DNA from 4 places in the Mesorhizobium sp. ES1-6 genome. Region 1 is predicted to be linked to each of the others. Evidence: predicted binding sites of a transcription regulator. Region 1 holds the regulator's gene; each other region holds the start of a gene.

Evidence for each region. The regulator PhoB, encoded in region 1, activates phosphate uptake and scavenging genes when phosphate is short. The targets are predictions, from matches to a motif close to TGTCATNNANCTGTCAT.
Region 2: a site for PhoB is predicted at 986-1,002, ahead of LB564_RS14840 (acid phosphatase). Genes of this name have one in related genera too.
Region 3: a site for PhoB is predicted at 1,098-1,114, ahead of LB564_RS19710 (acetoacetate decarboxylase). Genes of this name have one in related genera too.
Region 4: a site for PhoB is predicted at 1,149-1,165, ahead of LB564_RS22300 (LTA synthase family protein). Genes of this name have one in related genera too.

The regions. Positions count from the first base shown of each region.
Region 1 is NZ_JAIUGU010000003.1:611,653-613,840, reverse strand. It holds gene LB564_RS11860 (helix-turn-helix domain-containing protein) at 1-462, shown strand, start outside; gene phoB (phosphate regulon transcriptional regulator PhoB) at 990-1,679, opposite strand; gene phoU (phosphate signaling complex protein PhoU) at 1,695-2,188, opposite strand, start outside.
Region 2 is NZ_JAIUGU010000005.1:52,199-54,386, forward strand. It holds gene LB564_RS14835 (adenine phosphoribosyltransferase) at 1-16, opposite strand, end outside; gene LB564_RS14840 (acid phosphatase) at 246-941, opposite strand; gene LB564_RS14845 (cytochrome c1) at 1,225-2,082, opposite strand; gene LB564_RS14850 (cytochrome b) at 2,110-2,188, opposite strand, start outside.
Region 3 is NZ_JAIUGU010000008.1:23,995-26,182, reverse strand. It holds gene LB564_RS19720 (phosphodiesterase) at 1-162, opposite strand, end outside; gene LB564_RS19715 (3-hydroxybutyrate dehydrogenase) at 231-1,019, opposite strand; gene LB564_RS19710 (acetoacetate decarboxylase) at 1,245-2,033, shown strand; gene LB564_RS19705 (patatin-like phospholipase family protein) at 2,026-2,188, shown strand, end outside.
Region 4 is NZ_JAIUGU010000010.1:33,124-35,311, reverse strand. It holds gene fabD (ACP S-malonyltransferase) at 1-927, opposite strand, end outside; gene LB564_RS22300 (LTA synthase family protein) at 1,203-2,188, shown strand, end outside.

The sequences.
Region 1 (2,188 bases):
GCCGCCGCCTTTGGCGCCCCCACAACGCGGCACCGGCGCGACAAGCGTTTCCTTTTCCAGCGTGCGTCGTCGACCGCACGACAGAAACTGTCCGATCCCGACTTCGGCCCCAGTGAGTTGGCGGCGGTGCTGGGCGTTTCCCGATCGAATCTGTTCCGCCTGTTCGAGCCGCATGGTGGCGTGCAACGCTGGATGCTCGCGGAACGGCTAAGGGTGTGCTTGCAGAGCATTCTGCGATCGACATCGGATCACAAGATAGCCGCCATCGCCCGTAATCACGGGTTTCGCAGCGAGTCGCACTTCAGCCGCGCTTTCCAGAAGCGATACCAGATCAGTCCGAGTTCCGTCCGTGCTCTCAACCATGATTCAACGCGGATGGCGGCCTATGAGACCTTGCTGAAACAAGGCAACGGCAACGGCGGAGCGATCGTCGAGGGCTGGCTTGCCTCCCTCCGCGCCTGAGTCCGTCGAGCCGGATCCGTCGACACATTGATCGTGCGTCTCATCTTCGTGACCGAACGTCCCAAAATGCTCGTCAGTCTCGCGCGGGACCGTGACAGCACGACCGACTTCGCGGACAGGTATCTTTGGGGCTGATCTGAAGCGTTCCGACCCTCCACGGAGGCACGAATGCGCAGCGGAGCGAAAAAGGGGGCACGAACATGTCAGGCGAAGCGATCGAGATGCGGCAGGTCGGTCAAGCGGAGAACCCCACTCACCGGCAACCATCCTATCTGGAGCAGGCACTGGGCAGGGTCAGTCAGCTTATCGGATCAGCCGGCTCACGATCACGTCATGGGTCGGAGCCGGACGGTCTGGAAGCATTCGACATGCTCGGCGGCTGGAAGGGCTCGGACGCGAGCAGGCGCGACATCAGGTAGCGCCGCGGATTGTCCCTGGGACGCGCACGCATCATCTCTGCTGGTATTCGCGGGCGTATTGATGTTTGCCGTTATCATCTTTCGCACGCGCGCTGGCTGAGCGCGGCTTTAATCCTCGCGGATCGCGTAGCCCGCGCCGCGGATGGTGCGGATGACGTCGGGCATGCGGCCATTGTTGACCGCCTTGCGCAGCCGGCCGACATGCACGTCCACCGTGCGCTCGTCGATATAGATCGTCTCGCCCCAGACATTGTCGAGCAGCTGGCTGCGCGAGAACACCCGGCCGGGATGGCGCATCATGAATTCCAGCAGCCGGAACTCGGTCGGTCCGAGCCGGATTTCGCTCTTCTTGCGATAAACCCGGTGCGATTCACGGTCGAGCACGATGTCGCCGACCTTGAGCACGCTGGACAGCACTTCCGGCTTGGCGCGGCGCAGCAGCGCCTTGATGCGGGCCATGAATTCCGGCGTCGAGAACGGCTTGACCAGATAATCGTCGGCACCCGTCGACAGGCCGCGCACGCGATCGCTTTCCTCGCCGCGCGCCGTCAGCATGATGATCGGCAACCGCTCGGTCTCGGGCCGCATTCGCAGGCGCCGACAGAGTTCGATCCCGGACACTGCCGGCACCATCCAGTCGAGCACCAGGAGATCGGGGACGTTTTCCTGCAGCCGGATTTCGGCTTCATCGCCGCGCGTCACCACTTCGACCTGGTAACCTTCCGATTCCAGATTGTAGCGGAGGAGCACGCCAAGCGGCTCCTCGTCCTCGACCACCATGATGCGCGGCGCGATCATCGGCCTGTCACCCTGTTATACCGCCGGCGCCGACATCGCGGTCTCGTCCTGCTTAGGGCGATTGGCGGGCAGCTGCGTGCCGGTCAGCACATAGTATGCATTTTCAGCGATGTTGGTCACGTGGTCGCCGATGCGCTCGAGATTCTTGGCGCAGAACAACAGATGCGTGCAGGCGGTGATGTTGCGCGGATCTTCCATCATGTACGTCAGCAGTTCGCGGAATACCGAGGTGTATTTGACGTCGATGCGCTCGTCGTCATTCCTGAGTTTGGCCAGTGCCGACGCATCGCCGGCCGCATATTCCTCGACCACGCCATGCACCTGGATCAGCACCAGTTGCGCCATGGCGTCGATGGAATGCGAAAGGTCGCGCGGCGTGGCGCTGAGACCGACAGTGCCGACGCGCTTGGCGATGTTCTTGGCAAGGTCGCCGATGCGTTCAAGGTCGCCGGCCATGCGGATCGAACCGACGACATGACGCAGATCGTCGGCCATCGGCTGCCGCTTGG
Region 2 (2,188 bases), on a different contig from region 1:
CGAGAGAAGGTTTCATGAAGCGGCTCCGAATGATCCGGCTGACAAAGTAAACGGCGCGGGGCCGATCGTAACCCGGCGCGACCGACAACGGCTAGCGCGATGTGGCGGCCGAAACAAGCGCATCCGGCAAAGGATTTGATCAGGGCCCGGGAGCAGACGTCGGCGATTTTTCCTGCCGTTGGCGCAGCCACGAAAAAGGGGCGCCCGAAGGCGCCCCGCTCGAACGGATGGTTATTTGCCAAACCCTACATGCCGAGATCGGACCGAAGCTCGGCCCTGGCCACTTCGTACTCGGCCTTGAAATCCTCCCGGTTGAGCAGGACCGCGGCGATGACGCTGCCGGAAATCTTGCCCATCTCGACGTCGGACGGATAATGGATGCCGCCGACGATTCGGTTGTGGGCGAACTCGGCCGCGCGGGCCATGATCTCGGCGCGCTTTTCCGGAACCATGTCGGACAGGATGATGCCCATCATCGTGCCGACGGTCGCGTGCCCTGACGGCCAGGAACCGGAGCTCGACAGCTTGACCACCGGCTTGACGAGATCGCTGAGTTGATGCGGGCGCGGTCGCTTCCAGACATCCTTTGCCGGGTCGACGACGGCGCCTTCGGTCTCCACCACGCGATCGAAGAAGGCGCTGAATTTCGGCAGCTTGTCCTTGTTGAAATTCGGCCCCATGACATCGGCGAAACGCCAGACGTTTTCCTCGGCATCGGCGATGGCGCGAGCTTCCATTTCGGGCGTGCGCGTGACCTGCATGGTCAGCACCTCGCCAAGCTCGGCCTTGGTCTGCGCCGAATCATTGGCCGGCGGCGGCGGCAGGATCATCGTCAGGTCGACATCCTTGTTGGTGATGAACGGTTTTGCGTCTTCGGCACGGGCCGCGGAGCCGACGACAAGCAGCAGCAGGCCTGCCGCGAGCGATGCGTATCTTTTCATGGGCGTGATCCTTTGATGAGAGCGCCGCAGGATCGCGATGTGCGGTGACGGCCATGTGACACCGCCGAGGCGTGGTGGTGTAATCCACCTCAAAAGCAGAAAGGGCGCCTCTCGACGCCCCACATTGTGCATTGAACGGCCAAGGCCTTTTGAGATTCAGGTCAGGCCGAGTCGAAAACGATGGTTTCCGAGAACCGGAGCGGAGCGTACTTGAAGTACGTGAGCACCGGAAGCGCAGGAAGCCATCGTTTGCAGACCGGCCTCACCTGAAGGTCAACAGGCCTTAGTGGGCGACGGCTTCCCAGACCTTGCGCTTGGTCAGATAGACCAGGGCGCCGAACAGAAGCAGGAACACCAGCACGCGGAAGCCGGTCTTCTTGCGGGCTTCCATGTGCGGCTCGGCCGCCCAGGCCAGGAAGGTCGACACATCACGGGCGTACTGGTCGACGGTTTGCGGCGAACCGTCGTCATAGGTCACCTGGCCGTCGGAGAGCGGCTTGGGCATCTTCAGCGACACGCCCGACATGAAGTACGGGTTGTAATGCGTGCCTTCGGGAATGACCATTCCGGCCGGCGGCTTCTCGTCATAGCCGGTCAGGAGCGAATGGATGTAGTCGGGGCCGCCCGCGTCATACTGGGTGAAGATGTCGAAGACGAACTGCGGAAAACCCCGTTCCACGCCGCGCGCCTTGGCCAGCAGCGACATGTCGGGCGGTGCCGCGCCGCCATTGGAGGCAGCCGCGGCTTCCTCGTTGGCGAACGGCGCCGGGAAATGGTCCGACGGCTTGCCGGGACGGTCGAACATGTCGCCAGCATCGTTGGGACCGTCATGGATGGTGTATTCGGCCGCGAACGTCTTGACCTGGGCGTCGCTGTAGCCGAGGTCCGACAGCGTGCGGAACGCCACAAGGTTCATCGAATGGCAGGCCGAGCAGACTTCCTTGTAGACCTTCAGGCCGCGCTGCAGCTGTGCCTTGTCATAAGTGCCGAACGGGCCAGTGAAGCTCCAGCTCATTTCCTTCGGTTCGTGGATCGGGAAATGCGTCGGAGCCGCCGCGTCGTGCGCCTCTTCGGCCGCGTAGGCGGCGGTGCCGGCGGCCACAAGGCCGATCAGCGCCAGCGAGGTGAGAATCTTTTTCATGCCAAATCCCCTTAGATTCTCTACCGCTCAGCCCTTGGTCTCAGGTGCTGCCGTGGCGCCCGCCGGATGCCCGCTGCCGCCCTTGTTCTTCTCGAGCACCGCTTCG
Region 3 (2,188 bases), on a different contig from region 1:
GCCATCATTGGTCAGGTCGCCCGATATCACCACCAGATCGGCGTCGGCATGGTTCCGGCCGATATCCGCCAGGCAGGCCTGCAGCCGGTCGAGCGGATCGGAGCCATGGAGAAGACCGCCCGGCGTCATCAGATGCGGATCGGAGAGCTGGATGATTTTCATGGAACCGCGCACTGCCTTCCCGCCGGCGCCCATGGCATCGGCCGGAAGGCGGTCTGTCTCGACCAGTTCTACTGTGCCGTCCAGCCGCCGTCCATCGGCAAGGTCGTGCCGGTGATCTGCTTGGCCGCATCCGAACACAGGAACAATGCCAGGGCCGCAAGCTCCTCGACGGTGACGAATTCCTTGGTCGGCTGCGCGGCCAGCAGCACGTCGTGCTTGACCTGTTCCTCGGTCATGCCGCGCGCCTTCATCGTGTCGGGGATTTGCTTTTCGACCAGCGGCGTCCAGACATAGCCGGGCGCGATCGCGTTCACGGTGATGCCGTTCTGCGCGACTTCCAGCGCCACCGTCTTGGTCAGGCCAGCAATGCCATGCTTGGCCGAGACATAGGCCGACTTGAACGGCGAAGCGACCAGCGCGTGTGCGGAGGCCGTGTTGATGATGCGGCCCCATTTGCGGCTCTTCATGCCCGGCACCACGGCCTTGATGGCGTAGAAGGCGGCCAAAAGGTTGATGCGGATGATGGCTTCCCACTTGTCGTCGGGAAATTCCTCGATCGGCGCCACATGCTGGATGCCGGCGTTGTTGACCAGTATGTCGAGACTGCCGAACGCCGCTTCGGCGTCATGGATCATGGCGGTGACGGCGGCGCCGTCCATCATGTTGGCATCGGAGTAGCGGCACTTGACGCCGAAATCCTTCTCGATGCCGGCGCGCTCCTGCTCGATGGCAGCCGCGTCGCCCAGGCCGTTGATGGTGACGTTGGCGCCTTCGGCGGCAAAGGCGCGGGCGATCGCGAGGCCGATGCCGCTGGTCGAGCCGGTGACAAGCGCATTCTTCGAAGACAGGGAACCCATGGGGAGATCTCGCAAGAGGTGGGAGGGACTGTTGAGGGACATAGTTTGTGCGACGCAACATGACAATGCCACGGCCATGTGTCGGCTCGATTACAGCCCCGCGACGGCCCTTGCCGGCTCCGAGACAGGGCGTCGCCGAGGTGACACGGCATTGTCATGCTGCCATGCAACATATTTGCCAGCGCATTCGCGCGGGGTCATTTTCGAACCGTTGGGGGCACCTGGATGGATATCGCCGATGTCGTGAAGCGCGCCTATGCGATGCCGCTCACCAATCCTTCCTTCCCGCCGGGCCCTTACCGCTTCTTCGACCGCGAATATATCATCATCACCTACCGCACGACGCGCGAGGCGCTCGAAGCCGTCGTGCCGGCGCCGCTGGAAATCGACGAGCCGCTGGTCAAGTACGAGTTCATCCGAATGCCCGACTCCACCGGCTTCGGCGACTACACCGAGACCGGCCAGGTCATCCCGGTGCGCTACAAGGGCCAGCATGGCGGCTACGTCCATTCCATGTATCTCGACGACGACGCGCCGATCGCCGGCGGGCGTGAGCTGTGGGGGTTCCCAAAGAAGCTCGCCAATCCCAAGATCGTCCATGAGGGCGAGGTGATCGTCGGCACGCTGCATTATGGCAGCGTTCTGTGCGCCACCGGCACGATGGGCTACAAGCACCGGGAAGCCGATCACGATTCGGTGCTCGCCTCGCTCGCCGCCCCCAATTTCCTGATCAAGATCATCCCGCATGTCGATGGCACGCCGCGCATCTGCGAGCTGGTCCGCTACTACCTCACCGACATCACGTTGACGGAAGCCTGGACCGCGCCCGCCGCGCTCGACCTGCGGCCCCATGTCATGGCCGACGTGGCGAAGCTGCCCGTGCTCGACATTGTGTCGGCCGTCCACTTCAAGGCCGATCTGACGCTCGGCCTGGGCGAAGTCGTGCATGATTACCTCGCTGACCACAGCCGCCCCGCTGCCAGCGCAACCCAGCTGGAGAAAGTCAGTGCTTGAGCGTACCCGCAACAAGGCAGCCGCCGCCACCATCGAGGAAATCACGGCGCAGTATGACCGTATCGCGCTGGTCTTCCAGGGCGGTGGAGCGCTCGGTGCCTATCAGGCAGGCGTCTATCAGGCGCTGGCCGATGCCGGCTGCGAACCGAGCTGGC
Region 4 (2,188 bases), on a different contig from region 1:
CGCCTCGACGTCGGCGGCCGTTCCTATGGCGCCGGTGGCGATATCGCGGTTGATGCGCCGCGCCAGACCGGACAGAACCTTCCCCGAGCCGATCTCGTAAAGTGTGGTGACGCCGTTTTGGCCGAACCATTCCACCGTCTCGCGCCAACGCACGCGGCCCGTCACCTGTTCGACCAGGCGCCGGGCGATCTCGTCGGGCTCGCTGGTCGGGGTGACGCTGACGTTCGAAACGACGGGAACGACTGGCGCGGTCTTGGCCACGTCGGCAAGCGCCTCGTGCATGACATTGGCCGCCGGCGCCATCAGCGCCGAATGGAACGGCGCCGACACCTGCAGCATCAGCGCACGCTTGGCGCCCTTTTCGGTGCACAGTTTCGCCGCCAGTTCAACCGCAGCCTTGGCGCCTGAAATGACCAGTTGGCCGCCGCCATTGTCGTTGGCGATCTGGCAGACCTTGCCCGCCCCTTGCGCGGCCTCGGCACAGGCGGCTTCGACATCGGCCTGCTCCAGTCCGATGATCGCCGCCATCGCGCCCTCGCCGGCCGGCACGGCTGCCTGCATGGCGTTGCCGCGAATGCGCAACAGCCGCGCGGCATCGGCAATCGAAATGAAGCCGGCGGCGGCGAGCGCCGAATATTCGCCCAGCGAGTGGCCGGCGACATAGGCGACCTTGTCCTTCAGCGAGAGACCGCGCGCTTCCAGAGCCCTGATCGCCGCCAGCGATACCGCCATCAGGGCCGGCTGCGCGTTGGCGGTCAGCGTCAAGGTCTCTTCGGGGCCTTCCCAGATCAACTTCGACAGGTTTTCGCCGAGCGCTTCGTCGACTTCCTGGAAAACCTTGCGCGCCTCTGGAAAGCTGTCGGCGAGATCCTTGCCCATGCCGACAGCCTGGCTTCCTTGTCCTGGAAAGGTGAATGCGACGGCCATGCGAGGCTCCCCAAACTGGTTCTGCTTGCCTGATACTACGAATTTTCCCTGCCTGTGACGCAAGGCAGGCCGCCAAGTCAAGCCACTTCACCACACCACAAGGGATGCATGCGCGCGCGAGTGCCTGTTCCAAAAGGGCTTTTTGGCGATCACACCTGATGAAAACCGCTCACGAATCGTTTGCTGGCTCTTCTTATTTCCGTCACAGGCGCTAGCTTTGCGTGACAATTATATGACAATCGAATGACTGGGTTGTCCTTGGGTGGGAAGTTGAAGTGGCAAAGAGTTTGAAACGTGCCGGCAATGCCGCGCCGCAGTTCCTGGAAGACGATCCGTCCACCGGCTACCTGCCGGGCCGGAAATGGCCGGTCGTCCGTTACGGACTGATCAGCCTGGCAATCGCCGCCGTCCTGGTGTTCGCCATCGAGCTGATCGTGCGCGGTGACGTTGCCGGCACCGTCTCCTTCTTCCTGCAGCCGCTCAAGCCCGGCTGGACCACCATCGTCGTGTTCGCGCTGATCCTGATCGGCCTCGATGCGGTGCTCGGCCGCAGTCACCAGAGCCTGATGATCGTTGCGCCGCTGACCCTGTCGCTGGCCTTTGTCGGCCACCAGAAGTCGCATTATCTCGGCGATCCGCTCTATCCGACCGACTTCCTCTATGCCCGCCAGATCTTCGCCCTGCTGCCGCTCCTGGTGCGAGACCGGCCGATGACCGCGCTCGCCATGGTCGTGGCCATCGTCGCCGGCCTGTCCCTGCTCGTCTACTGCTGGCGGTTATGGCGCCGCAAGGTTCCAGCCCTCAGCCGCAAGGGCCGCCTTGCTCGCCTGACGCTGGCGGTGCCGCTCCTCGCCTTCTTCGTCTCGATCATGGACTACGCCACCTTCTCGTGGACCAGGGACCGGCTGCAGATCATCCCGATCATGTGGGACCAGAAGGAAAACTACGCCTCCAACGGCTTTGCGCTGGCCTTTGCCCTCAACGTGCCGATGGCGCATGTCTCGGCACCGCCGGGCTATTCCGACAAGGCAATCGCGGCGATCGACAGGCCCGATGTGACCGCCTCGATGCCGGCCCAGAAGCCAGACATCATCATCGTCATGAGCGAATCCTTCTGGGATCCGACCAAGCTGCCCGGGGTCACCATCACCCCCGATCCGATCCCAAATGTGCGGGCGCTCCGCTCGGGCTCGATGTTCTCGCCCGAATTCGGCGGCATGACCGCCAACATCGAATTCGAGGCGCTGACCGGCTTTTCCAA